4 regions of the Sinorhizobium sp. Y406 genome follow, and region 2 is predicted to be linked to each of the others. Evidence: riboswitches for the same ligand, from Rfam matches in the RefSeq annotation. Region 2 holds a riboswitch; each other region holds the start of a gene.
The links. A riboswitch is a leader RNA that binds a small molecule or an ion and turns the genes downstream of it on or off. The one in region 2 is predicted to bind cobalamin.
Positions count from the first base shown of each region.

Region 1: another riboswitch for cobalamin. It lies ahead of bluB (5,6-dimethylbenzimidazole synthase); the one in region 2 lies ahead of AC4P1R_RS10560 (CbtB domain-containing protein).
Region 3: another riboswitch for cobalamin. It lies ahead of AC4P1R_RS09040 (DUF1636 family protein); the one in region 2 lies ahead of AC4P1R_RS10560 (CbtB domain-containing protein).
Region 4: another riboswitch for cobalamin. It lies ahead of AC4P1R_RS24290 (ABC transporter substrate-binding protein); the one in region 2 lies ahead of AC4P1R_RS10560 (CbtB domain-containing protein).

Region 1 is NZ_CM178974.1:1,605,772-1,613,005, forward strand. Features, by position in the region: gene AC4P1R_RS07705 (NADP-dependent malic enzyme) at 1-782, shown strand, start outside; gene AC4P1R_RS07710 (helix-turn-helix transcriptional regulator) at 1,046-1,783, shown strand; gene AC4P1R_RS07715 (acyl-homoserine-lactone synthase) at 1,937-2,581, shown strand; gene AC4P1R_RS07720 (DUF2865 domain-containing protein) at 2,861-3,991, shown strand; gene bluB (5,6-dimethylbenzimidazole synthase) at 4,044-4,751, opposite strand; cobalamin riboswitch at 4,796-5,006, opposite strand; gene AC4P1R_RS07730 (TolB family protein) at 5,056-5,916, opposite strand; gene AC4P1R_RS07735 (NAD+ synthase) at 5,920-7,234, opposite strand, start outside.
Region 2 is NZ_CM178974.1:2,207,382-2,214,615, forward strand. Features, by position in the region: gene AC4P1R_RS10550 (cystathionine gamma-synthase family protein) at 263-1,546, shown strand; gene AC4P1R_RS10555 (anthrone oxygenase family protein) at 1,548-2,024, opposite strand; cobalamin riboswitch at 2,232-2,494, shown strand; gene AC4P1R_RS10560 (CbtB domain-containing protein) at 2,535-2,711, shown strand; gene AC4P1R_RS10565 (CbtA family protein) at 3,026-3,781, shown strand; gene AC4P1R_RS10570 ((2Fe-2S)-binding protein) at 4,071-4,913, opposite strand; gene AC4P1R_RS10575 (glucoamylase family protein) at 4,937-6,295, opposite strand; gene AC4P1R_RS10580 (DUF1194 domain-containing protein) at 6,464-7,234, shown strand, end outside.
Region 3 is NZ_CM178974.1:1,882,947-1,890,180, reverse strand. Features, by position in the region: gene AC4P1R_RS09060 (DUF1515 family protein) at 1-179, shown strand, start outside; gene AC4P1R_RS09055 (hypothetical protein) at 191-487, opposite strand; gene AC4P1R_RS09050 (hypothetical protein) at 521-805, opposite strand; gene AC4P1R_RS09045 (SLC13 family permease) at 1,133-2,908, shown strand; cobalamin riboswitch at 3,007-3,219, shown strand; gene AC4P1R_RS09040 (DUF1636 family protein) at 3,342-3,740, shown strand; gene AC4P1R_RS09035 (DUF924 family protein) at 3,825-4,385, shown strand; gene AC4P1R_RS09030 (hypothetical protein) at 4,550-4,681, opposite strand; gene AC4P1R_RS09025 (mechanosensitive ion channel domain-containing protein) at 4,739-7,234, shown strand, end outside.
Region 4 is NZ_CM178975.1:1,572,562-1,579,795, reverse strand. Features, by position in the region: gene AC4P1R_RS24295 (FecCD family ABC transporter permease) at 1-520, opposite strand, end outside; partial or broken gene AC4P1R_RS24290 (ABC transporter substrate-binding protein) at 526-1,476, opposite strand; cobalamin riboswitch at 1,739-1,971, opposite strand; gene AC4P1R_RS24285 (LysR family transcriptional regulator) at 2,019-2,924, opposite strand; gene AC4P1R_RS24280 (acyl-CoA dehydrogenase) at 3,155-4,270, shown strand; gene AC4P1R_RS24275 (CaiB/BaiF CoA transferase family protein) at 4,270-5,439, shown strand; gene AC4P1R_RS24270 (3-hydroxybutyryl-CoA dehydrogenase) at 5,441-6,316, shown strand; gene AC4P1R_RS24265 (GntR family transcriptional regulator) at 6,381-7,046, opposite strand; gene AC4P1R_RS24260 (TRAP transporter substrate-binding protein) at 7,170-7,234, shown strand, end outside.

The DNA of each region.
Region 1 (7,234 bases), 600 kb from region 2:
TGGTGAACCCCGAAGGCGATCCGCGGTACCGCGACTATGTCGACGACTATTTCGCCATAGTCGGCCGCCTCGGCGTCATTCCGGAGGCCGCCCGCACGATCGTGCGCACCAATACGACGGTCATCGGGGCTCTCGCGGTCAAGCGCGGCGAAGCCGATTCGCTGATCTGCGGCGTCGAAGGGCGCTACGCGAGACATTTGCGCGACGTGTCGCAGATCATCGGCAAGAAATCGGGCGTCCACGATTTCTCGGCCCTCAGCCTGCTGATCTCGCAGCGCGGCGCCACCTTCTTCACCGACACCTATGTCAGCTACGACCCTAGCGCCGAAGAGATCGCCCAGACGACCGTGATGGCCGCCGACGAAATCCGGCGCTTCGGCATCACCCCCCACGCCGCACTCGTTTCGCATTCGAACTTCGGCTCACGCGATTCCGAGAGCGCCTCCAAGATGCGTACCGCGCTCCGGCTCGTGCGCGAGCTTGCGCCTGACCTCGAGGTCGACGGCGAGATGCACGGCGACTCGGCAATTTCCGAAATCCTGCGCCAGCGCGTGATGCCGAACAGCACCCTGAAAGGGGAAGCCAATCTGCTCGTCTTTCCCAATCTCGACGCCGCCAACATAACCCTGGGCGTGGTCAAGACGATGACCGACAGCCTCCATGTGGGGCCGATACTCCTCGGCTCGGCCTTGCCGGCGCACATCCTCTCACCCTCGGTGACCTCGCGCGGCGTCGTCAACATGGCCGCCCTCGCCGTCGTGGAGGCGAGCCATCCCGCCTGATACCGAGCTTGGGTTTCTCCAGCGGCTCACCCGACTCCGCGCCCTTTGAACGGGGATGAGCTTGGACAGTCCGGTTCGAGCTGATCCCGGGCGATCGTTGCTTCAGCAATCGCGCATTTGGCGATTTTTAAGTCCTGCCGCCACAAAACCACAATCACCGATTGATATAACAGGACGACTGCAGCGTTTACGAAATATAGCACTAGACAAAGACGGTCTCACTAAACCATGTTTATTCTAGGGGCATGAATCGGTGTTACGGCATGACTGATGAACAAGCTGTCCTCGATCTGCTGGATGTCGTCGAATACGGAGGCTGCGCCGAACCGCAGCAATTCTTTGCCTTGATGCGCCGCACCTTCAATATCGCGCATCTCCTCTACCTCGAGGCGGAACCATCGGCAGATGGCCTGAAAGTCTGCCGCCTGCATCACACTTTCGGCGCCTATGCTGCCGATCTCTATCATTCGAGAGGGCTCCACCGGATCGACCCGATTCTGAGACTTGCGCTCGGCGGCGTCAGGCCCGTCGAATGGGCGAGCGCCCGCCGACGCTTTCCCGAATGCGAACCGCTCTTCGAGGCGGCAGAGGAGATCGGTCTGTCGACGGAGGGCGTGGCTCTGCCGCTTCCGTCTCCAGCCAGTCGTATGGCGCTTCTCGCTATCAGTTCCAATCTTTCGCCGGCGGAATGGTCCGACTATCGCCGCCGCCATCTGCGTGATTTCCAACTGGCCGCAAATCTGTTTCACGCCTCCATGCTCGAGCATTCGGCGATGCCCGGGGCCATGGACGAGCGCGACATGAGACTGACCTTGCGTGAAACCGAGGTCCTCACCTGGTCGGCAGCCGGCAAGAGCTATTGGGAAATCGCCACCATCCTCGGCATCTCCGAGCGCACGGTCCGTTTCTTCATGACCAACGCCCGACGAAAGCTCAACGTAGTGTCGAACACGCAGGCCGTTGCGCAAGCCGTTCGCCATGCCTTGATCCCCACCATCTGACGGGCTGATTTCCGAGCCGACCTGAAAATCGGTACACCACCCCCCAAAATTTACCGGGAAAACGGCAGCAATTGAACTGTCACTATCGACAGTTACATGTGTCGTCGGAGCCTGCCAGCATCGCGCCATCGAACGGAGACGATGGAGCGAAAAATGATCAGAATAGTGAACGGCAACGCTCGCGGACGATACCCACAGGCCGTCGATGAAATGTTTCGGCTGCGCAAGCGCGTCTTCCATGATTTCCTGAAATGGGACGTAAAGACCGAGGGCGAGTGGGAAATCGACCACTATGACAAGGCCAATCCGCTCTATGTGATGTCCTATTCGCCGGAGACTGGGAAACTGCGCGGCTCGCTGCGGCTTCTGCCGACGCTCGGCCCGAACATGCTGGACGACACCTTCCCGATCCTGCTCGGCGACAACCCGGAGATCCGCAGCGCAGAAGTGTGGGAATCGAGCCGATTCTGCATCGATCCGGACATCTCGCAGGACCGGGCGTCGAACCAGGTTACGGTTGCCGCGGCCGAACTCATGTGCGGCGTCGGCGAACTGAGTCTGAGCTCCGGCATCACGCATATCGTGACGGTGACCGACGTATTCCTGGAGCGGATGTTCCGGCGGATGGGATGCCCCGGAGACCGGATCGGCGATCCCCAACGGATCGGTAATGTCCATGCGGTCGCGATCGCCTGGGAAGTGTCGCAAAGATTGCTCGAAACCATGAAGGCCGTCGCCGCGATTGAGGGCACGGTTCTGGAACGCCCGATCTCGCTGGAGACAGCAAGGGCGGCCTGACGGTCACCTCACGGGGCCGCGCTTCAGCGCATCGGCCCGAAAATCGCACTCGATTTTCGGGCCGATGCGCCGACTCAAAGCGGTACAGCGACCTTTGCGCGTCTGAAAAGACGCGCGGCGCTGTATGTTCGCAGCGCGGCCTGGCCTCCATTGCGAGTCGCGCCATTAACGCAAAGGGCGTGTTGCGGTTGCGCCAGCCTGCATAGACTCTAGAATGGAGGCAGAGAAAAGGCTGCGGCCGCTGAGGCGGCCGTTCCGCCGGAATGCAGGAAGAGGAAAGTGTCGGGATCTCCGAGCAATGCGCCCCGCGGCATCGCATGGCTTGCGGCTGCGCTTCTGCCGTTGGCATTGGCTACGGCAAACGAGGCTTCGGCTTCGAGCGTTTGTGAACGGCTTCAGGCCCGCCTCGCCGGCATGCCGACCACGTTCAGCTCGAATGCAAACCTCAGCGATTTCACCGGCGCCATTTCCCGCCAGAACATTGAGCTTCGACGCGCCAGGAACGAGCGCAGGCGGCTCGGATGCAGTCGCGGCAGCATCATCGTCATCGACGACAATACTCCCTTCTGCGCCGAACTCGACGACACGATCGCACGGATGGAGGCCAATCTCCAGGAATTGAAAGTCCATCGGCAGCAGCTGGTGTCGAACGGTCGCGCAGACGCGCGCCGGCGCATTCTCGCCGCGATGGAGATCAACGGCTGCATTCCGGTGCGCGGCGACGAGTGGGACGAGCTGGACGAGTTCGCGACGACAACCGAGGCCGACATCCATCGCAACATCCTCAAAGATCTGGCACCGGACGACGAGGATTATCCGTTGCTCTTCGAAGAGCCGGGGATGCAGGATTTCTCGCCGATGGAGGGATACGGGAACGGCCGCTTGCGGACCATGTGCGTGCGCACCTGCGACGGCGCTTTCTTCCCAATCTCGTCGAATGCCTCGCCGGCTGATTTCCCGCGCGACGCCGAGCTCTGCCGCGCCCGTTGCCCCCAGACCGAGACCGAACTCTATTTTCACGTGCTTGCCACCGAGGAGAGCGACCAGATGGTCTCGGCTTCGACCGGCAGGCCCTACCGCGAACTGCCGACGGCCTTTGCCTACCGCACGCGCGACGTCGCTTCACGAGGCGCCTGTGGCTGCAAGCCCGCAAAGGCAGCCGGGCGGACGAACCGGGAGAGCACCTCCGAAGCCAGTCTCGCGGCGAGCCCCTCGGTCGTGACGATCGGCGGCGCCAAGGTGGGAATGACGACTGAAGGCGCGGCCGCAAGGCCAACGAAAGAGCGCCCCTACGACCCGAAGAGCGCCAAGGTGCGCATTGTCGGTCCGACCTTCCTGCCGCCGGAAGAAAGCGCGATCGACCTCAAGAACCCCTTGGGACCAAGCTTTCAGCCGCAACAGGAGAATTGACGACGCTCACCTTTCACGCGATCTTATCCAGGCAAGACGTTGAAAAAGCGCGCTACCTCCGACCTGCATCAAGGTCCGCGGAAATGCCCCACTCCTCCTCGAAGGTCAGCTCTGCGAGCGGCAGTCGCTGGCGCCATCCCTTTGCCGCCAATTCCGGCTGCTGATAGAGCCGGTCGACGAAACCGAGGCATAGCCAGGCGACGATTTCGATGTGCTCCGGTATGCCCAGGATGGCCTTGATCTCGCTTTCATGAAAGATGCTGACCCAGCCGACGCCGACGCCCTCGGCGCGCGCGGCGAGCCAGAGGTTCTGCACCGCGCAGACGGTGGAGTAGACGTCCATCTGCGGGTTGTGGGTGCGCCCGAGGACGACCGAGCCGCCGCGGGTGCGATCGCAGGTCACGCAGATGCTGAGTGGCGCCTTGCGAATTCCTTCGAGCTTGAGTGCGCGATATTTCGCCTGCGCTTCGCCCGCGAACATTCGCGCGGCCTCCTCGTTGGCGCGCTGGAAGGCCTGCCACACCTTCTCCCGCGTCTCCTCTCCGCGCACGAGAATGAAGTTCCAAGGCTGCATGAAGCCGACGGACGGCGCATTATGGGCGGCGGCCAGCAGCCGTGCTATCAGGGGTTCGGGCAGCGGCTCGGAGAGAAATTCGTCTCGCACGTCGCGGCGGGTCTCGATCGCACGGTAGACGGCGGCACGCTCGTCCGGCGAAAAGGCTCCAGCTGCGACAAGGCAGCCGCTCGGGTCAGGCAGCATCGTTCGATCCCCAACAATGCACAACCTCCCGCCGTCCGCGCGGGGCCGGTCCATCTTGCCAGGCCGGTCTTCTGACTCCGGTTCGTCCGGCCGCGCCGCCTTCCCGAATCGCCTGAGGATTCAGTGGCAAGGCTCCGAATCTCTTCAGAGCATGACTGGCGTGGCCGTCCCCGTCACAGCGTTGGGCACGTGCCGGAATTGCACCGACTTCCCGATTCTCCCGCGCTTGCGGGCACCTGACGAGCGCCATATGGACACAGGCACCCACGAAAGGCAAGGCATGCCTTACAGCGCCGCGCGTCTTTCAGACGCCAAAGGTCGCTGCAACTCTTTGAGTCTGCGCGGGCCGGTAGCGCACGTAGGCGAAGGCTTCGCCTGATGGTGACCAGTTCGGAACATTCATGGTTCCCTGCCCGCCGAAGAGTTCGAAGAGGACGCGCGGATCGCCACCTTCCGGTTTCATCAGCCTTAGCCGCACGTCGAGATCGCGCGGGTGGTCGGAGACGTCGCCGTCATAGGAGAGTACCAGGAGGTTTCGGCCATCCGGCGACGGATGTGGAAACCAATCGCCATAGGGGCTGTTGGTGATGCGCTGAACATCGCTGCCGTCGGGCCGGATCCGCCAGATCTGCATGCTCCCGGTGCGGCTGGAGTTGAAATAGATCCACTTGCCGTCGGGCGACCAGTCCGGCCCGTCGTTGCGGCCCTCACCCCACGTCAGCCGGCGCTCCTCGCCGCCCCCGACGGAAATCGTGTAGATGTCGAAGACCTGGTCTCGGATTCCGCAATAGGTCAGCGTCCGGCCATCGGGCGACCAGCCGTGCCAATAGGAAGGGAGCTTCGGTGTGACGAGCCGCGGCGCGCCGCCCTCGACCGGCAGGAGATAGATCGCCGACTTGCCGAATTCGGTTTTGTCGCTGATGGCGAGCGTCGTGCCGTCCGGCGAAATCCCGTGGTCGTTGTTGCACTGCCGGGCGAAGCCCGTGTCGATCTCGACCGGCTCCGGCGCCCCGTCGAGCGCTATGCGATAGAGCCGTCCATCGCCATTGAAGACGAGGAAGCGCCCGTCCGGCGACCAGTTCGGCGCTTCGACCAGCCGCTCCGTCTGCCAGACCACGCGGGTCTCAGCCGTCGCGATGTCGAAGATCTCCACCGAACTGCGCATGGACTATCCCCTGTCGCGGAAGCGGTTGGTGATGGGGTAGCGCCGGTCGCGACCGAAATTCTTCTTGGTGATCTTCACGCCCGGCGCCGACTGCCGGCGCTTGTATTCCGCGATGTAAAGCAGGTGCTCGACGCGGTGGACGATTGCCTCCTCGTGGCCGCGTGCGACGATTTCGTCGGTGCTCATCTCCTTTTCCACCAGGCATTCGAGGATGTCGTCAAGCACCGGATAAGGCGGCAGCGAATCCTGATCGGTCTGGTTCGGCCGAAGCTCGGCGGATGGCGCCTTGTCGATGATGTTCCGCGGAATGACTTCGCCGGAAGGGCCGAGCGCGCCGGGTGGTACAGTGCCGTTGCGCCAGCGGGCCAGCCCGTAGACCTGCATCTTGTAAAGGTCCTTGATCGGATTGAAGCCGCCATTCATGTCGCCGTAGAGCGTGGCGTAGCCGACGGACATTTCCGACTTGTTGCCGGTTGTCACCACCATCGAACCGAACTTGTTGGAGATCGCCATCAATATCGTCCCGCGCGTGCGGCTCTGCAGGTTCTCCTCGGTAATGCCGGGCTCGGTGCCCTCGAACATGTCCGAGAGCGCATCGAGGAAACCGTGGACCGGTTCTTCGATCGCGACGATATCGTAGCGGCAGCCGAGCGCCTTGGCGCAGGCCTCGGCATCCATCAGCGAGGCCTCCGACGTGTAGCGGTATGGCAGCATGACGGTGCGGACACGCTCTTCGCCAAGCGCGTCGACCGCAAGCGCCGCGCAGATCGCCGAATCGATGCCGCCCGAAAGGCCGAGCACGACATTCTTGAAGCCGTTCTTGTTGACGTAGTCGCGAAATCCCAACATGCAGGCGCGATAATCCGCCTCCTCGTTTTCCGGAAGCCGTGACTGGTGCCCATTGGCCGAAACCCAGCCATCCGAGCCTTTCGTCCAATCCGAAAGCGAGACTGCCTCCTCGAACTGGCTCATCTGGAAGGCCAGCGACCTGTCGGCATTGAAGGCAAAGCTCGCACCGTCGAAGACGAGTTCGTCCTGGCCACCGAGCTGGTTGGCATAAATCATCGGCAGGCCGGTCTCGATGACCTGCTTCAGAACAACCTGGTGCCGCACGTCCACCTTGCCGCGATAATAGGGCGAGCCGTTCGGTGAAAGCAGGATCTCTGCGCCGCTTTCCGCGAGCGTCTCGCAGACGCCGAGTTCACCCCAGACATCCTCGCAGATCGGGATACCGATGCGGATGCCGCGAAAATTCACCGGCCCCGGCATTTCGCCGGCGTCGAACACGCGCTTCTCGTCAAATTCACCGTAGTTCGGC
Region 2 (7,234 bases):
CCCATTTTCAATGCTCGTGGCGGCAGAGAGCCTTTGAAGGCCATAGACAGACCCGCCCCCGCAGACCGCCGTGGCAATCCAGCTCGAGTTCACTCCCAGGAATCCGCCGATCGAACTCGCCGGCGATATTCTGCGCCTTATCTCCTCGATACCGGCGGAAATCTGCGCCGGCCATGATCAAGCTGCTGCAAATCGCCAGGACCGGTCCAAGCATTTGATATAATTTGAAAGAGCCAGGCCCGTTCACCCGGAGGAGAAAGCAATGACCGCGCCGCACCCATCAAAGACCCATATCGGCAATCATAAACTGCATCCCGAAACGCTGATGCTCAATTATGGCTACGACCCCGAGCTCTCCGAAGGCGCGGTCAAGCCGCCCATCTTTCTCACCTCCACCTTCGTCTTCCACTCGGCGGAAGAGGGCCGCGACTTCTTCGACTTCGTCTCGGGCCGGCGCGAACCGCCGGCGGGCGTCGGCGCCGGGCTCGTCTATTCCCGCTTCAACCATCCGAACAGCGAGATCGTCGAGGACCGGCTCGCCGTCTATGAGCGGGCGGAAGCGGGCGCACTCTTTTCCTCCGGAATGTCGGCGATCGCGACCACGCTGCTCGCCTTCGTTCGCCCGGGCGATGTCATCCTGCATTCGCAGCCGCTGTACGGCGGCACCGAAACGCTGCTGGCGAAAACCCTTCCGAATCTCGGCGTCTCCGCCGTTGGATTTGCCGACGGCATAGACGAGCAGGCGGTCAACGGCGCGGCGGAGGAGGCGATGAAGAAAGGCCGCGTCGCCTTCATTCTGATCGAGACGCCGGCCAATCCGACCAACAGCCTCGTCGACATCTCCCTGATCCGCCGCATCGCCGACGGGATCGGCGAAAAAATGGGGCACCGGCCGATTTTCGCCTGCGACAACACCCTGCTCGGCCCGGTGTTCCAGCACCCGATCGATTATGGCGCGGACCTCTCGCTCTATTCCCTGACCAAATATGTCGGCGGTCACTCCGACCTGATCGCCGGCGCGGTCCTCGGTTCCAAGGCCCTCGTCAAACAGGTGAAGGCGCTGCGCGGGGCGATCGGCACTCAGCTCGACCCGCATTCCTGCTGGATGATCGGCCGATCGCTCGAAACCCTGTCGGTCAGGATGGAGAAGGCGAACGACAACGCCCGTATCGTCGCCGAATTCCTGCGCGACCATCCGAAGGTCGAGCGCATTCACTACCTGCCCTTCGACGACGGGGAATCGAATGCCGGCCGTGTCTTCGCCGCCCAGTGCACCGGCGCCGGCTCGACATTCTCCTTCGACATCGCCGGCGGCCAGGAGGCGGCCTTCCGCTTCTTGAATGCGCTGCAGATCTTCAAGCTCGCAGTCAGCCTCGGCGGCACCGAATCGCTCGCAAGCCACCCGGCCGCCATGACCCATTCGGGCGTGCCGATCGAGGTCAGGCGCCGGATCGGCGTGCTCGAATCGACCATCCGCCTGTCGATCGGCATCGAGCATCCGGACGACCTCGTCGCCGACCTCGCCAATGCCTTGACGACGGCCTGATTCAACTGCGGGCGAGGCCGAGCACGAAAAGCGCCAGCGCCCCGATCGAGGCGATAGTGCGGACATGATTCCAGCGAACCCAGTCGGTCAGGTAGCGCTGCTGCCAGAGCGCTGCGGCAGCCTCGCCGCGCGCCGCTGCGAGCGCATCGTTCAAAGGAACGTTGAAAATGACAGTCACCAGGAATGTGCCGACGAGATAGGCGAGCCCACCGGCGGCAAGCAGGTAGCTCCCCCTCTCGCCCATTATGAAAGCAGCAACAATCAGCGCCAGGCCGAGAATCGCGGTGCCCATGAAGGCAACCAGGAACAACGGGTTCTGGATCGCCACGTTTATGGCGTTCATGGCGGCGATTCCCTGTTCCGCCGGAAGCCGCGACAGGGCCCGCATGACGCAGACCGAGAAGACGAAGAAGAGCCCCGCCATCAGGCCGGAACCGATGGCGGCTGCAAAAGCAAGGCCGGGAACGAAAGCTGCCATGACTTATCTCCAGATCGAGCAAGCGGGAACTGCAAGCGCTCGGAACGGGAACGCAACTGCAGAGATAGACGAGAGGCGCGATACAGTCACGAGGCGCAGCACCATTTTGGAAAGATCGGCCGCCCGCCATTTCGCAAGCCCGCGCCTGGCATCAATCCCGTTCATTTTACGGGTCCGGCTCGATTGACATCAGGCGCGGCCGCACCTAATCATCGGGGATCGATTGGTTCCCGGAAAGCGAACGCGCTTCGGGAGTAAACGGGAACGTGACGGGTGGACCCAAGCTGGGCATCTTAATCACGGCCGACCCCGCGACTGTAGTGCGGTGTGAATTTGCCGTTCCGGAGCGATCCGGAAAAAGCCACTGGGAAGGACCGCGAGAGGGCGGTTCGATCTGGGAAGGCGAGGCAAATCCCTGGTGTAAACCTGACGCCGCGAGCCAGGAAACCTGCCAATCGATGCGGGCGCAACGCCCAATCGGGAACATCCCTTGCCATCACGGAGGTTGTCATGGCTACGTCTAACGTTTCGAGCGTCTCGCTCTCCCTCAGCGATCGTCTGGTTGCGGGCATTCTTGCCCTTATGATCGGCGGTTTCCTCGTCTTCGGTGCAGGCCTTGCAAATTCGGCCGTGCTCCACGACACGGCGCACGACACCCGCCATTCCTACGGCTTCCCCTGCCACTAAGCCAATGGAACGCCTTGCGCGTTCCGGATCGAAGCTGAACAGAGCCGTCAGGCGCTCCGAGCATGTGCGCATGCCATCCGGCATGATGTCGCGGCTCGCGCATCGGCGTCCTTTGTGCGCTCTGAAAGGCGCAGGGCGCTGTAGGGGTGCCCGACTGCGTTGGCTGGACCGTGCTCCCTACAGCGCCGCGCGCGTTATCAGACGCGCAAAGGTCGCTGTAGCACCTTATATTGCTGCATGTCTTTGTCGTTAAATCGAGGACGATTAAAGGAGACATGCAGTAGGGGAAGCGCTGCATTGAGGAAAATCGACACATGATCGTCAAGACACTTCTGGCCGCAATCGTGGCCGGGCTGATCGCCGGCGTCTTCATGACCGCCGCCCAGGAACTGCGCGTCACGCCGCTGATCCTGCATGCCGAGGAATTCGAGGGCGGAGAGCAGCCTGCTGCGGGTCACGAGGAGCATTCGTCTCTGAACGGTGTTTCGCCGCTCGAAAAACTTCTCGCCTTCGTTTCGCCGATAACGCCCGCCTATGCCCATGAGGGCGGACACGAGGAGGAGAGCGGAATCCTGTTCGGCATGAGCCGCTTTTCAGGAACGCTGCTCGCCAACCTGGTCACGGGCGCCGGCTTCTCGCTGCTGCTTGCCGGCATCAGCATCATGACAGGCCATCGGATCACGCTTGCAAACGGGGCGCTCTGGGGCGCCTGCGGCTGGCTAGCCGTGCACATGCTGCCGGCGCTCGGTTTGCCGCCGGAGCTGCCCGGCTTCCCGGCTGCCGACCTTGGCGAGCGCCAGGTCTGGTGGGCCTTGACCGTGCTGCTCTCTGCCGCGGGTCTCTACCTGCTGGCCTTGCGCGGAGAACTGGGCTCGAAGGTCGCGGGCCTCGTGCTGATCGCCGCACCTCACGCCTATGGCGCGCCGCAGCCGCTCGATATGTCGAGCAACGTTCCGGCCGTCCTTGGCGCGGAATTCGCGGTTGCGGCACTAGCCACGACACTCGCCTTCTGGATCGTCCTCGGCATCGTTTCGGGCTTCATCAACGACCGGGTCGTGAAGGCCGGCTAAGCAGGCTCACCCCTCCCCAACCCCTTTCTCGGCCGCACCGTTTCCACCCAAATCTCGCCAGTTGGAGCAGACGCTAGAGCGCGTTTCGATCTGACTGGATCAGATCGGCGCTCTAACGCTTTCGTTCTGAGGCATGATCTTATCGATCCTCGTTTCACTCCGGTCGGATCATGCTCTAAGGGTATTGGGAGCGCAGGCGATCGCCGCGGGCTCCAAGCCCCTCCCACCTGTGGGGAGGGGCTTGGTTCGGCTAAGGGCATTCTCAGTCAGTTTGGTGAGTGCGTCCATTCTATCGTGGGTGACAATCCACCACTTCACATCCAACCGACTTCCCCTCCGGCTCAAGCAAATGCGCCTTTAATCTCTCGCGCCGTGTCTCGGCCCTCAGCAGCACGCAGGTGTCGCAGAAATCGCCGCCTTCCGTCCGATAGTAGAGACAGCAGCCGCTGCGCATCCGATAGGTTCGACAAAGCGCACCGCCCGGGGTTTCGACGCTTATCTCTTCATATCGCAGGTCGCGCGACGCGAGCGGTGAGCCCGCGCGTTTGACGATGGCGAGAGCCCGCTCGATCGCGACCGCCTGCTCCCCCCGCAGACGCCCGATTTCCAGGAAAGCGCCCGCCAGGCCGTCGGTCGCAAGCCGCCATTGCGCCCGTGCGGAAAGACCGCAGCGGCGCTTGATGAGCGCTATGATCGATTTCATATGCAGGACGAAGCCATCGTGGAACTGTTGCTCCCCCTCCTCACCTTTCCCGGCGGCCGCAGACGGCGCATCGAGGAGGAAATGAAAGCGGCCAGCCTCGAAGCTTCGCCCGCCATCGATCCGCGGATAGGTCTCGAAGCGGAGCCCCGCGATCCGGGGCACAAGGCCGGTGGCGAGATAGACAGCGCCCATCGCGAGGCCGAGTGGGTGACAGTAGAAGGCGATCAGATGCGCCGCCCGGATCTTGTCGTCCATCCCGGAGGCGAAGCGGTCCTGATAGGCAAGGCAGGCCTCCATTCCGGTCGAGCCCTCCGCCCAGAAGGCGGCCGTGACCGCGAAGCCCATCGGCCCCTCGAGCGAGCAGCCAACTTCCGGAAAGGCAGCCGTGAGCCAATCGATCGACGCCGCAAATCCCCCGCTCTCCCGCATCGGCCCTGCACCCTCCTCACCATTCACACTCCAGCGCCGCCCGTCTCATGCGAGGCGCAAAGGCCGCCTCTCTTACTCAGCACACGCGGTGAAAGCCATCCGCCCGTAAAGCCCGCCCTTTCCAGCCCCCGCGTGAACGCCGGAATGCCGCGCGTCAGCTCCCAAAGCAAGCCGCTTCGCCAGTTCTCGATCATCATGACCGTGAGTCCCTGGTCAAGCCCGACGACGCGATCGTCCACCCAGCCTTCGGGCCCCTCACCCGGCAGGCTCGGATTGAAGCCGCCGGGAAGGCGCCCCTCGCGAAGCAGCGCCGGATAGCGGGCGAGCAGGTGGGAAAGGCCGCTCAGGCAGGCGTCCGGCTCGAATGGCAGGCCAGCAAGCGGCGCCCAGGGAACCAGCGTACCGTCATCGGCGCCGAAGGGGGCGCCGCGCGCCGCATAGCCGAGCAGTCTCTGCCAACGGCCATTGCGGAGCTTCGCCCTTCCCCGTGGCGCATGGCAGGCGCTGAACCCCCAGAGGTCGCGGCAATAGCCTGCAAAGCCGTGCGGATTCGCCTCCGCATGGGCGCGCTGGAGCCTGATCGCCCGGCGCGTGTTCTCGAAATAGTCGCTTGACGCCTCCTGCATGCCCCCGTCGCGAATGGCGCGGAAGTCGATCCAGGCATGCGGAAAGAGATGGATGAAGAGCGCGCCCTGGTGAAGATGCCGCGTTCCGTCGATCGTCAGCCATTCGTGTGCCGCGGCATAGGCGCCGTAGCTTTCCGGCGCGATCGGATGGTCGGGAGCGCCGAGCGCCAGCACATAGATCAGCAGCGCCTCGCTATAGCCGCGCCAGCGGTGCTTCAGGAAGCGCCCGGGCGGCCTCCATCCCATGGTGATCGTCTCGCCGCGATTGAGCGCCCAAGCCCAGTCTGCCCGCGCGTATAGCCGCTCGGCAAGATCGCGAATGCGCGCCTCGGCCGCGTCCTGCCGGGTGAAATAGGCGGCAGCCGTCAGCACACCGGCAAGGAGCAGCGCACTGTCGATCGTCGAAAGCTCGCTATTCCAGGCGCGCTCGCCCGTCCGCATGTCGAGGAAATGGTAATAGAAGCCGCGATAGCCGCTCGCCCGGGAATCGCTCGCCTGCCTGCTGCCCTCGAGGAAGCGCAAAGCGGTGAGTACGCGTTGGGCCGCATCCCCCCGGCCGATCCAGCCGCGCTCCACCGCGACCGGATAGCAACTGAGCCCGAAGCCGGTTGCCGCGATGCTCGCCGGCGAACCGGGCCGCGCCGTATCGGCGACGAGGCCAGTCCGCGCACCCGAATGCAATAGAAAATAATCGAAGGCGGCGCGCTGCAGGCGGTCGATCCGGGCAAGATCGCTGAAGGGCGCGGCATGGAGCATCGGGGCGGCCTCGTTCAATATCCGCGCCCTTTGACGCGGCGATCAACTATTATTGTAGCCGCGGCTTACCGCAACAGTCGCCGATTTGCGATCCTGTGATAAAGTCCCGTGATGGAGCCGGTCGGAAACCGAAGCTTCCGACGGCAGAGCTGATGATCGGCAGATGCGATGTTGAGCACTCTGGCATTGATCCTGTCTCTTAGCGGCAGCCCCGTGCAAACGGCGGCCGCTCCCCCCGATGTCGACGTGGAACTGCTGCTGGCCGTCGATGTCTCCGGCTCGATGGACATGGAGGAGGCGCGGGTGCAACGCTCCGGCTATGTCCAGGCGCTGCGGCATCCGGATTTCATCAATGCGATTGAGGGCGGCTATCTCGGTCGCATCGCCATCGGCTATTTCGAATGGGCCGGGATGGTCAACGAGGCCTCGGTCGTCGGCTGGCAGGTCATCGAAAGCGCGGAAGACGCCGATGCCTTCGCCTCGCAGATCGAGGCCCGGCCGATCGGCCCCAGGCGCGGCACGTCGCTCTCCAATGCGATCCTCTTTGGCACGAACCAGATCGAGTCGAACGATTTTTCAGGCACCCGGCGCGTTCTCGACATTTCCGGCGATGGGCCAAACAATACCGGGCCGCCCGTACCTCCTGCGCGCGACGAGGCCGTCTCCCGCGGCATCGTCATCAACGGCCTGGCAATCATGATCCGCCCGTCCTTTTCGACCGGGCCGCTGGACGAATATTACACGGCCTGCGTCATCGGCGGTCCGGGCGCCTTCGTACTGCCGGTACACGAGCCCGAGGATTTCGCGATCGCGATCCGCCAGAAGCTCGTTCTCGAAGTGAGCGGGCTGCCGCCCGCGGCGACGCTCACCCCCGCTGCCGCGGAATCCGCGGCAGACTGCATGATCGGCGAAAGGCTGCGACCGGGCTTCCTCGACAGG
Region 3 (7,234 bases), 320 kb from region 2:
GCGCCGTCGCCACGGCGCGGGACGACATCCTCGAGATGAAGCCGGTGACGGAGGATGTGCGCAAATGGAAGCTGATGGGGCTCGGCGCGCTCGGCGTCATCGGCATTGGCGGCGCCTCGCTCGGCGTGACCTTTGCCGATGCGGTGAAGCGCGGACTGGCGCTGATGCGGATGGGCTGAGGGCCTCCCCCTCAATCATCGAAGGGGAAGAAGTCGCGGTAGCGACGATCCACCAGGCGCAGCGAGCGATCGGGTTCGATGACGTAGGTCTCGTAGACCCGCCGGCCGAAACGATCGTTGAACTGATGGGGGACGATGCTGCCGACGGGCGCCTTTTTCAGCTTCGTGCGCGGCTGGCCGCCATAGGTGATGCTGCCGGGAATGGGTTCGAGGCCGTAGGGGTGATAGCCGCTGTAGCCGCCGGCATAGCTCACCGTGCAGGCGCCCGAAAGCAGTGCCGCGACGAGCAACGGGATCGCATTTTTCAGGGCCCTGGGCATTGTTCCGCCCTCCTTTGCAATTCAATGGTCGAAGACATCGTAGTCTATGCGGCGGCTCGTCAGGCGCAGCGAGCGATCCGGCTCGATGATGTAGGTTTCGTGGACCCGATATCCATATCGGTCGAAGAAGTGGTGCGGGACGATGCTGCCGACGGGCGCCTTGGTCAGTTTCGTACGCGGCTGGCCGCCATAGGTGATGCTGCCGGGGATCGGCTCGAGGCCGGGCCCGTAGCCGACCGTCCGTGTCGTGGGTGTGCAGGCAGCGAGCGCAAGCGTCGCGTAGAGAACGGCAAGGACGATCTTCATGCCGGCGTTCCTGATGGCATCCGGTCGAGGCGAAATTCAAAGGCGAAGAACCATTGCCGGTTCTTCAACTGCTCGTACATCTTATCCTTTCTTCGAACGCGATCCAAGAAAAGGCAGGGGTACGGCGCAGTTTCCTGGTGAGGACCGGGCGCCCGGCGGGGAGTTCCGCGATATTTCAGTTGCATCGGATGGATGCTTCAGAGGATGTAGGGGGAGACTCGCCAGGCGGTGGGCGGCCGTCCAAGCGATGCGCCGTCCAAGACCGGCCGGGTGGTCTGTCGAAAAATGGGCCCGTGTCCGACCAGTCGTTGCTTCAGGTACTCGCTTATGACCGCCGACCAGCTTCTCTCGTTTATCGTCATCGGCACAATGATGGTCTTCTTCGTGTGGGGGCGATTTCGCTACGACGTCATCGCCTGCTCGGCGCTGATGCTTTCGGTGGCGGTCGGCATCGTGCCTTTCAACGGTGCCTTTGCCGGCTTCAGCGATGATATCGTCATCATCGTCGCGAGCGCCCTGATCGTCAGCGCCGGCGTTGCCCGCTCGGGCATCGTGGATGCGGCGATCCAGCGTTTCCTGCCGGAGCTGCAGTCGGTCAGGGCGCAGCTTGCACTGCTCGTGGTCACCGTCACCGTGCTCTCGGCCTTCATCAAGAATATCGGCGCGCTGGCGATCATGATCCCGGTCGCGTTTCAGTTTGCCCGGCGCTCGAAGGTGCAGCCCTCGGTCTTCCTGATGCCGATGGCCTTCGGCTCGTTGATGGGCGGGTTGATGACGCAGGTCGGCACGTCGCCGAACGTCGTCGTCTCGCGGATGCGTGCGGAACTGACCGGCGAGAGTTTCTCGATGTTCGATTTCACGCCGGTCGGCGCTTCGCTTGCCCTTGTCGGCTGCGTTTTCCTGCTCTTTGCCTATCGCCTGGTGCCGGAGCGAAAGAGCCAGGAGGTCTCGGTAAATCAGGCGATCGAGATCACCGACTATACGGCGGAAGCCGTGGCCGCGCCCGGTTCGCCGGCGATCGGCAAGCCCGTGAGCAATCTCGTCAGGATCGGCGACGGCGGCGCCGTCGTCATCGCGATCTTCCGGCGCGGCACGCATCTGGCGCCGCTACCCGATGTGGTGATCGAGACGGACGACATATTGCTGCTCGAAGGCGGACCGGCGGCGCTTGACCGCATCGTCTCCCAGGCGAAGCTGAAGATCGCCGGCGACCGGCTGCCGATGCCGGGCGACAAGACGCGTGCGGAGATCGAGGCGATCGAAGCGGTGATCGGCAGCAATTCGCCGCTCATCGGCATGTCCGCCGAGCGGCTGGCGCTCTTCAACAATCACAATGTCAATCTGCTTGCGGTGAGCCGGCAGGGCGAGAGGCTGAAACAGCGTCTCGGCAGCATCCGGCTGCAGGCCGGCGATATCGTGGTGCTGCAGGGGGCGCGAAGCGAGCTGCCGGTCTTCCTGCAGGACTTCGGCTGCCTGCCGCTGGCGCAGCGCGAGATTCTGCTCGGCACGATCCGGCGCGGCACCCTGCCGCTGCTGCTGCTGGCGGCGGCGATGGCGACGACCGCGGTCGGCCTGGTGCCGGTGCCGGTCGCCTTCTTCGCTGCGGCCCTTGCCATGGTGATCTTCCGCGTCATCCCGCTGCGGGACGTCTACCGGGCCGTCGACGGCCCGATCCTGGTGATGCTGGCGGCGCTCATCCCCGTCAGCGACTCGCTGCGCACGACGGGCGGCTCGGACCTGATCGCCGGCTGGCTCGGCGGCATAGCCACCAACCTGCCGCCGGCCGGGGCGCTGGCGCTCATCCTGATTGCGGCGATGGCGGTGACGCCGTTTCTCAACAACGCCGCGACCGTGCTCGTCATGGCCCCGATCGCCGTGAGCTTCGCCGCCACGCTCGGCTATAGGCCGGACGCCTTTCTGATGGCGGTGGCGATCGGCGCCGGTTCGGATTTCCTCACCCCGATCGGGCACCAGTGCAATACGCTGGTGATGGGCCCGGGCGGCTACCGGTTCGGCGACTATCCGCGGCTCGGACTGCCGCTGTCGATCGTCATCATCCTTGCCACGGTGCCCTTGCTGATGTGGTTCTGGCCGCTGCAATAGCGAGCCGGTCTTCCGCCGTGATCGCGAAGGAGCAGCGAAGAAGGGCGGACGGCACTGTCGATCATTATCCCGACCCCATTGCATCGAGCCGAGACTCGTGCAACCAAGGGCGTGATGGTGCTGCTGCCGAAACTCGGCAGCGGCTGAAAAGGGAACGCGGTGAGGATGCCCGAAAGGGGCCGATGCCGTGGCTGCCCCCGCAACTGTGAGCGGAAAGCGCATCCACAACATGTCACTGGCCGGGAGGCCGGGAAGACGTGGATGCGCCGCGACCCGCGAGCCAGGAGACCTGCCATCGAACCGATCAACCACAACGGACGGGGTGTTCCGATGGAAAAGAAGCGGCTTCTGTCCGGCGTCAATCGTCGGTTTCGAGTTTCGCCATTCTCTGCGGCCCCCTTGCAAAGCTGGCAGGGGCCGGCGGAGAACAGCCATGGCGAATTCGCATCAATCAGCGCACAAGATAACGCTTTCGACCGAGTGCCACTTAACAGGCGGGCCGTGCCTACCGGGTGCCCGGTTGCTTGCCATGCTCAACGGCAGCATTTCGGCGCTCGGCAAGCCGCTCGCCGATGATTTCGCGATTGCCGGGACGGTGTGCATGGCCGCCTGCACCCGTCCCTGCACCATTGCCTTCCAGGCATCGGGCAGGGCGACGTATCTCTTCGGCGATGTCGCGGCCGAAGAGAATATCGACGATCTCGTCGGCTTCGCCGTCGCCTATGCGAATGGCGGCGTGGACGGCGGGCCGAGCGCCGCCGGCGGCGGCAATCTCGCCCGCGTTCCGGCGGCGCTGATCGTCTCCGAGGCGCTTGCCGGGCATTTCCAGTGATGGAGGCCGCCGAGGGCCGGCTGGAAATCGTGGAGTCGATCGCCTATCTGACCACTCGCGACCGTCAGAAGGAGAGGGGCCGGAATGACTGACCAAAGCACCAACTGCACACCGGAGGACGTGCTGCGTTTCTGGTTCGGGGAGCTTTCCTACGAGCACTGGTTCACGCCGAGCGCCGAACTCGATCGCGAGTGCGTGCAGCGCTTCCGGGATGCGCATCTGGCGCTTTCAAGGCATGTCGACGATGTCTGGAGGGCGAGCCCGCGCAATTGGCTCGCCGCGATCATTCTTTTCGATCAGCTCCCGCGCAATATGTATCGCGGATCGCCGCTGGCGTTTGCGACCGACGGACTCGCCCTGCGCGAAGCACAGCTTGCCATCGGCGCCAGCGCCGACAAGGCGGTGTCGCCGGAATGGCGCGCCTTCTTCTACATGCCGTTCGAGCATTCCGAGAACCTCGCCGATCAGACGATGTCGGTGAAGCTCTTTACCGAGCTCGGCGAGCCCAACTATCTCGATTATGCGATCCGCCATCGCGAGGTCATCGAGCAGTTCGGCCGCTTTCCCCATCGCAACGGCATCGTCGGGCGCCGGTCGACGCCGGCGGAGGAGGCCTATCTGGCCCAGCCTGGCGCGGGGTTCTGACGGTGCTCCGCTTCAGGGCATAGGAGCGAAGTGACGGTCCTCGCAAAGCGCGCAATGCGCCGATTCAAAGAATGCGGCGACCTACTGCATGTCTCCTTTAATCGACCTCGATTTAAGGACAAAGACATGCAGCAATTCAAAGTGTTACAGCGACCTTTGCGCGTCTAATAAGACGCGCGGCGCTGCATGTGCGTCTGAATGCGTCCGAAAAAGACGCGCGGGCGGTCATTGACGGGCAAGTCGCAAAAGATGCCGTTTTGCATCTTTTCGCCTTGTTGCGTATGCAGATCGGACATGATGGCGCTCGCTTTGGCGACCCCATCGGCGATAGACGGATTGCGAAGGATCTTGAATTGCGTTCGGCAGCACAATTGACCGCCCTCTTGTTTGCTTTGGTTGCGCTGGCGCTCGCCGGCGGCGCGCCGGCGACGGCCCAGGACGCGGCTCGGCCCGTGGAGCAAAGCGAGCCCGCTCAACAATCGCCCGCCCCGGCAGCCGAGCCTGCCCGGTCGGGACAACCGGCGCCGCGGGGTGAAGCGGGCGCCGGAGCTGCCGCATCGCCGGTGCTGCAGCAGGCGGAAGCGCAACTGACCAAAGCCGAGCGCGATCTCAAGCGACTGGGGGAGCGCGTTGCCAATGCAAAAGACGATGACACCCGCCTTGCCGAATTGAAGGTACAGGCCGACGCTCTTGCCAAGGAGATCGTTTCGGCCGCCGCGGCCACCCGGCCACGACTGGACGAAATCAAGGCGCGCCTGGAAGAGCTTGGCGAGCCGCCGGGCAAGGACCAGCCGCCGGAGGCGGCAATCGTGACGGAGGAGCGACAACGACTGCTTGCCGAACGGGCGGCGATCAATGCGATCGCGGCCCGTGCGGAGAGTCTTGCCGGCGAGGCGCGACGGCTTGCCGGCACGATAACCGCGACACGTCGGGCACTGTTCTCCACTACGCTGCTGAGGCATACGAACGTTTCGGCGGAGATGCTGAGCGAGGCGTTTACAGCGACGGCGGCCGAAGCCACCGCATTGTGGCGCAGCGTCAGCAGTTGGTTGACCTTTGCCTGGAACTACAAGCGCCTGCCCTTCCTCAGCGCGATATTCCTGTCGCTCTGTGCGGCGCTGATTTTCCTCGCCGGGGGATATCGGCTCTTCGCTCCCTTTCTCCAGCGTCACGACGAGGAGCCCACCTATTTCCGGCAATTGTCGCGGGCATTCTGGTCGACGATGATTCCCACCATGGCGCTGACGGCCTTCGCCGCCTCGAGCTATTTCTTCCTCGACAGCTTCAACGTGCTCAGGCCTGATATCGCGCCGATCGTTGCCGTGACGCTCGGCATGGGCGTCGTGCTGTTCTTCGTGACGAGCCTTGCCAGTTCCGTCCTGTCGCCAACGCACTCGGCATGGCGGCTCGTGCGGGTCTCGGACCGTGGTGCCAAGGTGCTGATGGTGCCGATCTTCGCGATGGCGCTCGTCAACGGCCTCGACTATCTGCTCGGGAGCATCAGTGAGGCGCTTGGTTCGCCCGTGATATTGACGGTTGCAAAGAGCTTCGTCGCGTCGATCATCATCGGGCTCATCCTGATGTCGATGGCCTGGATTCGGCCGGTCCTGCGGCGCGACGACCCTCTCCACGCGCCGGGTCGCCCGTGGCCGCGCATCATATCCGCATCGCTTCTGGCAATGGGCGCGGCGCTGGTCGCCATCGCGCTTGCCGGCTATGTCGGCATGGCGCGCTTCATCGCCACCCAGATCATCATCACCGGCGCCATCCTGGTCATGATGTATATCGGGTTTCTCACCGGAAAGTCGGTTGCCAAGCAAGGCGCTTTTGCGGAGACGATCGTCGGCCGCTATCTCGAGCGGCGGTTCAACCTCGAATCGGTGGCGCTCGATCAGATCGGCCTTGCCGCGGGGCTCGGCATCTATGCGCTGGTCGTATTGTTCTTCATCCCGCTCATCTTGCTCCAATGGGGCTTCCAGATCGCCGATATCGAATCCTGGGCCTATCGGCTCCTGACCGAGATCCGGATCGGCACGATCACCATCTCGCTGGTCGGCATTCTTGCCGGGCTCCTGTTCTTTGTGTTCGGCTACGCCGCGACGCGCTGGATACAGGGCTGGATCGACAGGAACGTGATGGCGCGGAGCCGCGTCGATGCCGGCGTGCGCAACTCGATACGGACGGGCATCGGCTATGTCGGCGTCGGTGCTGCGGCCCTCATTGCGGTTTCGGCAGCGGGTTTCGACCTCTCCAGCCTCGCGCTGGTCGCCGGCGCGCTCTCGCTCGGCGTCGGCTTCGGTCTGCAGAACGTCGTTTCCAACTTCGTCTCGGGCCTGATCCTGCTGGTCGAAAGGCCCTTCAAGGTGGGCGACTGGATCGTCAGCGGCACCACGGAAGGTTTCGTGCGGCGCATTTCCGTCCGCGCAACGGAGATCGAGACCTTCCAGCAGCAATCGATCATCGTGCCGAATTCGGAACTGATCAATGCGTCCGTCGGCAACTGGACGCATCGCAACCGCGTCGGGCGGGCGGAGGTGGCGGTGGGGGTGAGCTACGACAGCGATCCCCGCCGCGTCATGCAGATTCTGCTCGAGATCGCCGGACAGCATCCGATGGTCCTGAAGAATCCGGAGCCGTCGGTCGCCTTCTTGAACTTCGGCGATTTCTCATTGGATTTCGAATTGCGGGTGCACCTGGCCGATCTCTTGAACGGCGTGGGCGTGCGCAACGACTTGCGCGTGGCGATCTTCGAGCGCTTCCGAGAAGAGGGCATCGAGATTCCCTTTCCCCAGCGCAATCTCAATATCCATGTCGAAGGTGACGACGATCACAAGGCGGCCCTGGAAAAG
Region 4 (7,234 bases), on a different replicon from region 2:
TGACGATGAAGGAGGTGAGCGCGTTGAAGAGCTGCGAGCCGGCGACACCGGCGAGTATGATGGCACCATGCCCCCTGCCCGCGCGCATTGCGAGCAGGCTGACGAGCCCGAATGCGAGAAGTGCGCCGAGGAAGGCCCCCAGCGGCAGCGTCAACAGACCGGCACCGAAACCCAGGATGGCAACGGCGACCGCGCCCGTCGATGCTCCCGCCGAGATCCCGAGAATATACGGATCGGCGAGCGGGTTGCGCAGAAGCGACTGCAGCACGACGCCGGAAAGTGCCAGCGCCGAGCCGCAGCACGCCGCCACCACGGCGCGGCTCAAACGGTAGTTCCAGACGATGCCCTCGTTGATCGGATCGAGCGGATAGCCCGCCTGCCATAGCCGATTGGCGATCGTCCGGGCGACGACATCCATCGGGATCGCCGTCTCGCCGATCGCCGCACCCAGCCAGAGCGCCGAGAACAGCAGGACAAGCGCCAGCACTGTGGCGCCTGTCCTCGATAGGGAGCCCACCATCCTGTTCACTGGGTCAGGCCGGCTTTTTCGATAGCCTCGGCCAGGGCCTCGATCCCTTCGATGGTCCGGATCGTTGGGTTCATCGCCTGGGCGTCCATTTCGACGACGCGGCCCTCCTTGACGGCCGGCATGAGACTGGTCACCGGGTCGGACTTGAGGAACTGGTGCTTGACGGCGATGTCGTCTGCGGGGAAACGGCGACGCTCCATCTTGCCCGCGACGATGATCGTCGGCTCGGACCTGGCGATGGCTTCCCAGCCGACGGTCGGCCATTCCTCCTCGCTGTCGATGACATTGCGGATGCCAAGCGCCCGCATGATGTAGCCGGGAGCACCGTTCTTGCCGGCGACATAGGGGTCGATGTCGAGCTCCGCGCTCGAGAACCAGAACACGGCCGAGAGCTTGCCGTTCGCCGACACGATCTTCTGCTTGGCAGCATCCTCGCGGGCCTTCAGCTCTGCAACCAGCGCCTCGCCGCGCTCCTGGACGTTGAAGATCTGCGCCAGTTCAGCGATCTCCTGATAGATCAGGTCCATGGTGAAGACCGCGTGGCGAACGCCATCGCCTCCACCCGTATTGTCCTTGCCGACGCAATCGGCCGGCGAGGTGTAAACCGGAATGCCGAGTTCCTCGAACTGCTCCGGTTTGGCAACGATGCCCTCGGACCCGACGTGCCACTGGAACTGCGCGGTGACGATGTCGGGCTTCTTGGCAACGACGCTCTCGAAACTCGGATCGTTGTCCGCAAGACGCTCGACCTTGGCATTGGCCTCCTCGTAACCCTCGATGACCGGGCCGAGCCAGACGGCGGTGCCGACCATCCGGTGCTGCAGGCCAAGCAGATACATGATCTCCGTGCTGCTCTGGCCGATCGAGACGGCGCGTTCGGGCGCCTTATCGAAGGTAATCGGGCGGCCGCAATTGGTGATAGTCAGCGGATAGGTGGTTTCGGCGGCCTGAGCCTCGAAGGCGAAAGTCGACATCAGCGTAGCGACGGCAATAAGGCTGCCGCGACTGTTAGGAATGATGGTCACGGATCGATCTCCCCGATTGTAGAATACCGGCCGCACGGCGCGGACGGCGGGAACTGTCGCGCCGCGTCAGTCAGCGGTTTCGAGCGAGCGGCTCGAACGGGAAGGAACGAATTCAGGAAGGCGCAGCCAGGCGCGAAAATGTGTCATGGCATATCCTGTTCCGGGCATCCCCGCCCGTGGACATTGGAGCGAACGCATGACGGCAGGTCTCCTGGCTTACGGATATCTGTCGTCCATCTGCCTTCCCGTGCCGGTTGGCACAGTGGCACGGCGCTCGAGGCGCCACGAGGATGGACGGCAATCCGCTCACAGTTGCGGGGGCAGCCACGGTTTTGGTCCCTGTTGGGTCGTCCGCACCGTGTTCCCTATTAATCCCCTTCGCTTCACCGTCGGGGAACCGTCGAGAGACTCCATAGATAGTTGAGCCCGACTGGTCAAGGGTAGGCCCTGCCGCGCGTCCGCGGTCAGGAAGCCGACGTTGCTTGCGGCTTCAATTCCGCGGCAAGCCAGGCGCGGAAGGATTCGAGTGGCGGGTAACTGGCCCGCGATTGCGGCCAGACCAGCCAATAGGATCCCGAGCCTGGCACCCCCCTCTTCAAGAGCGGAACGAGGCGTTTCTCCGCTATCTCGGCGTCTGCCAGATAATCCGGAAGAAGCGCCACGCCGAGGCCGGAGATCGCAGCCTGCGTCATGGTCGCGAACTGGTCGAAGAGCATTCCGGTAACGCTTGTTGGTTCCGCGCCATGGGCGGCAAACCAGATTCGCCAGGCGTTCGGCCTCGTCTCCAGTTGAAGAAGCGGCAGCCCGGCCATCCCATCAACGTCGGCAACCGGATGGTCCTTGAGCAGCGCTGGCGAGATGCAGGCCGTCAGTCGCTCCTCGAACAGCTTCATGTGGCCGGCGTCGCGCCAATCGTCCGCCCCGAAATGGATGGCGGCATCGAAGCCTTCGACGGCAAAGTTGAAGCGCTTGAGACGCGTTGCCAGATTGATCGTGATGCCGGGATGTTTGACCAGGAACCTGCCAAGCCGCGGCGCCAGCCATCGCGTGCCGAAGGCCGGCAGGATGGCGAGCGACAGCGTGCCGCCACCCGGATTTGCGGCTAGTTCCATGCTGCCGCGCTGGATGAGATCGAGCGCGCGGGTCACGTCCCGGCCATAGGCGTGGGCGGCTTGCGTCGGGATCAGCTTCTGCCTGTGCCGCTCGAAAAGCTGGCGGCCGAGCTGCTGCTCCAGATTCTGGACGAGACGGCTCACCGTGCTCTGCGTCAGATCGAGCTCGCGCGCTGCCGCCGCTGTCGAGCCGGTCTTCAGGACGGCCTCGAAGGCGGCCAAAAGGCTTATCGAGGGGAGGAACCGGCGCGGGCGCATCTCAGCTATGCATTCCATGAATGATATTACACGCAAATACGGCTTTTTCCGCACGGCAACAAGCGGTACTTACATGGGAAAATCGGCTTACCGTTCGAGATCATCGGGGCGTAAAAGATATCGGGAGAGAATCCGTGACCACAAACCCATCCGTGCATTCATCACAAGGCAGCGCTTTCGCCTGGGACGATCCCCTTCTCCTCGACGACCAGCTTGCCGAGGACGAGCGCATGATCCGTGATGCGGCCAGGACCTTCGCGGAAGCAGAACTCCTGCCGCGCGTCGAGGTGGCCTATCTCGAAGAGAAGACCGATCCGGGCCTCTTCCGGCTGATGGGCCAAGCGGGTCTTCTCGGCGTGACGCTGCCGGACAAATATGGCGCGGCCGGCGCCAATTACGTTTCCTACGGTCTCGTGGCGCGCGAAGTGGAGCGCATCGATTCGGGCTACCGCTCAATGATGAGCGTGCAGTCGTCGCTGGTGATCTATCCCATCTACGCCTATGGCTCCGAAGAGCAGCGCGACAAATACCTGCCCGGTCTCGTTTCGGGCGAGCTGATCGGCTGCTTCGGGCTTACCGAGCCGGATGCCGGATCCGATCCGGGTTCGATGAAGTCGCGCGCCGAGAAGATCGAGGGCGGCTATCGTCTGCGGGGCTCGAAGATGTGGATCTCCAACGCACCGATCGCCGACGTGTTCGTCGTCTGGGCGAAGTCGGAAGCGCATGGCGGTCAGATCCGCGGCTTCATCCTCGACAAGGGTATGACGGGCCTGTCGGCGCCGAAGATCGGCGGCAAGCTGTCGCTGCGCGCTTCTGTCACCGGCGAGATCGTCATGGATGGCGTCGAAGTCGGCGAGGACGCGCTGTTGCCGAATGTCTCTGGGCTCAAGGGACCATTCGGCTGCCTCAACCGTGCCCGCTACGGCATCTCCTGGGGGGTGCTCGGGGCTGCCGAGGATTGCTGGTTCCGCTCGCGCCAATACGGTCTCGATCGCATCCAGTTCGGCAAGCCGCTCGCCGGCACGCAGCTCTTCCAGAAAAAGCTCGCCGACATGCAGACGGAGATCACGCTCGGCCTGCAGGCCTCGCTCCGCGTCGGGCGGCTGATGGATGAAGGCAGGTTTGCGCCGGAGATGATTTCCCTCGTCAAGCGCAACAATTGCGGCAAGGCGCTCGACATTGCGAGACAGGCCCGCGACATGCATGGCGGCAACGGCATTCAGATCGAGTACCACGTCATGCGCCACGCGCAGAACCTCGAGACGGTCAACACTTACGAGGGCACGCACGATGTCCATGCGCTGATCCTCGGCCGCGCCCAGACCGGCATTCAGGCGTTCTTCTGATGGCCGCGCCGAACAGCGCTCCGCTCGCCGGCTTGAAGGTCGTCGAGCTTGCCCGCATCCTCGCCGGGCCGTGGATCGGGCAGACGCTCGCCGACCTCGGCGCCGAAGTCATCAAGGTCGAGAGCCCGCAAGGCGACGACACCCGCACATGGGGCCCTCCATTTATCGAACAGCCGGACGGCAAGGGCGGCACCGAAAAGGTGGCCGCCTATTTCCACGCGGCAAATCGCGGCAAGACATCGGTCACCTGCGATTTCGGCGACCCCGATGACCTCGCCCGCGTCAAATCCTTGGTCTCGGAAGCGGATGTGGTGATCGAGAACTTCAAGGTCGGAGGATTAAAGAAATTCGGCCTCGACTTTGAAAGCCTCGCCGCGATCAACCCGCGCATCGTCTACGCCTCCGTGACCGGTTTTGGCCAGGCGGGCCCACGGGCGCAACAGCCGGGCTACGATTTCTTGATCCAGGGCATGTGCGGCATCATGGACCTGACCGGCGAACCCGACGGCGAACCGCAGAAAGTGGGCGTCGCCTGGATCGACGTCTTTACCGGCCTCTACGGGGTCATCGGCATCCAGGCCGCATTGGCCGAACGGGAACGTTCCGGCCTCGGCCAGCACGTCGATCTGGCACTGCTCGATGTCGGCGTTGCGGTGCTCGCCAACCAAGCGATGAACTATCTTGCAGGCGGCAAGGTTCCGCGCCGCATGGGCAACGCGCACCCCAACATCGTGCCATACCAGGTGTTTCCGGCCTCCGACGGGCATCTGATCATCGCTTGCGGCAACGACCGGCAGTTCGCGACCCTTTGCAGCATGCTCGGTCTCGAAGGCGTCTCGGACGACCCGGCCTATGCTACCAATCCGGCGAGGGTGGCGAACCGGGAAGCGCTCAGTTCGCTGCTTGCGGAAAAGACCAGGCTGCGGCCAAAGGCTGAGCTGATTGCGGCATTGGAGAAAGCGGGCGTACCGGGGGGCCCGATCAATACGGTGGCGGAAGCGATCGACGAGCCGCAAATCCAGGCACGGGAGTTGCGCATCGATCCCGAGGGCTTGCCCGGATTACGCACGCCCATCATTCTGTCACGCAGCACCTTGGCGCTCGATAAAGCCGCGCCGGTTCTGGGGGCTGGACGGTGGCAATTCTCGAAAAAAGCCGAGGAAGAATAAAATGACGATCGAGACGGTTGGCGTCGTCGGCGCCGGGCAGATGGGCAACGGCATCGCCCATGTGCTTGCCGTTGCAGGATACGACGTCACGCTGATGGACGTCGATGCGCAAAGGCTGGAGGCGGGCCTCGCCAGGATCGGCGCGAACCTGGGTCGGCAGGTGGCGCGCGGAAAGACGTCGGAGGAGGCAAAGCGCCTTGCCCTCGGGCGCATTCGAACGACAGTGGCGCTTCAGGATCTCGGGGCGAGCGACCTCATCATCGAGGCGGCGACGGAGCGGGAATCGGTCAAGCAGAAGATCTTCGATGAGCTCGCGCCGAGCCTGAAGCCGAAGACGATCCTCACCACCAACACTTCGTCGTTATCGATCACCCGCCTCGCGGGGCGGACGAGCCGGCCGGAACAATTCATGGGACTGCATTTCATGAATCCGGTTCCGGTCATGCAACTCGTCGAGCTGATCCGGGGAATCGCGACGAGCAGGGAAACCTTCGAGGCGGTGCAGGCGCTGGTGCAGCGGCTCGGCAAGAGTGCGGTGGTGGCGGAGGATTATCCGGCCTTCATCGTCAACCGCATTCTGATCCCGATGATCAACGAGGCGATCTACACGCTCCATGAGGGGGTCGGTTCGGTCGTCGATATCGACCAGAGCATGAAGCTTGGTGCCAACCATCCGATGGGCCCGCTCGAACTTGCCGATTTCATCGGCCTCGACACCTGCCTCGCCATCATGAGCGTGCTGCATAGCGGACTGGCCGATACCAAGTACCGGCCGTGCCCGCTGCTGGTCAAATATGTCGAAGCCGGCTGGCTTGGACGGAAGGTCGGCAGAGGTTTCTACGACTATCGCGGCGAAGTGCCGGTCCCGAGCCGCTGAGGAAGCGCCTGAGCAACAGCAGGCGATGTCGCCATGCTCGGTCGTGGCGTGGCGACGTCGCCTCCTATCCAAGCCGGCGTTCACGGCTCGAAAGATTGGCGATCAGATCGCCGAATCGGTCGCCCTGGACCGCCACGTGGCCGCGCAGGCGCTCCCGCGCCCCATCCGCATCGCCGGCAAGAATGGCCTCGACTATCTCCCCGTGCTCCTTGAAGGACACCTTCATCCGGTTGCGGACCCTAAGTTGCAGGCGGCGGTAGGGACGAAGGCGGCGATGCAGAGCCGTGCATTGATCCTCCAGGAAGCCGCTATGGCTTGCCGCGTAGATCGCGCGGTGGAAGATCTCGTTTTCATAGTAGTAGCGGTCCGTGTCCTCGCTGGCGACCGCCTCCTTGCACTTGTCGTGGGCAGCCATAAGTGCTGACCGGTCCTCCTCAGTATGGCGCCGGGCGGCAAGAGCGCCCGCCATGCCCTCCAGTTCGGCCATGACCTCGAACATCTCGAAGACGCGCTGCGGCGCCGGATCGACCACAACGGCTCCGCGCCGCGGCCGGATCTCGACGAGCCCGGTCGCGCTCAACTGCATCAAGGCCTCGCGAATCGGCGTTCGCGATACCCCGAAGCGCTTCGCCAGTTGCGTTTCGTCCAGGCGTTCACCCGGTTCGAACTCGCCGGTGACAATGCCGTTTTCAATGTCGTCGCGCAGCTTGTGGAAAATATTATCGGTCATTCCATTTCGGCCCTGATATGCAGTTTGTCGCTTCTTGTATACAAAAATCTTGACACGGTACGCAAGATAGAGACACTCTTATACCAGACCGGCGGGAGGGCCGGAATATCAGGGAGGAAGAAAATGAGCAGTTTTCGACGGAAGCTGGGAGCTTGCGCTGTCGCAGCCCTCGGCAGCTTGATCGTCTC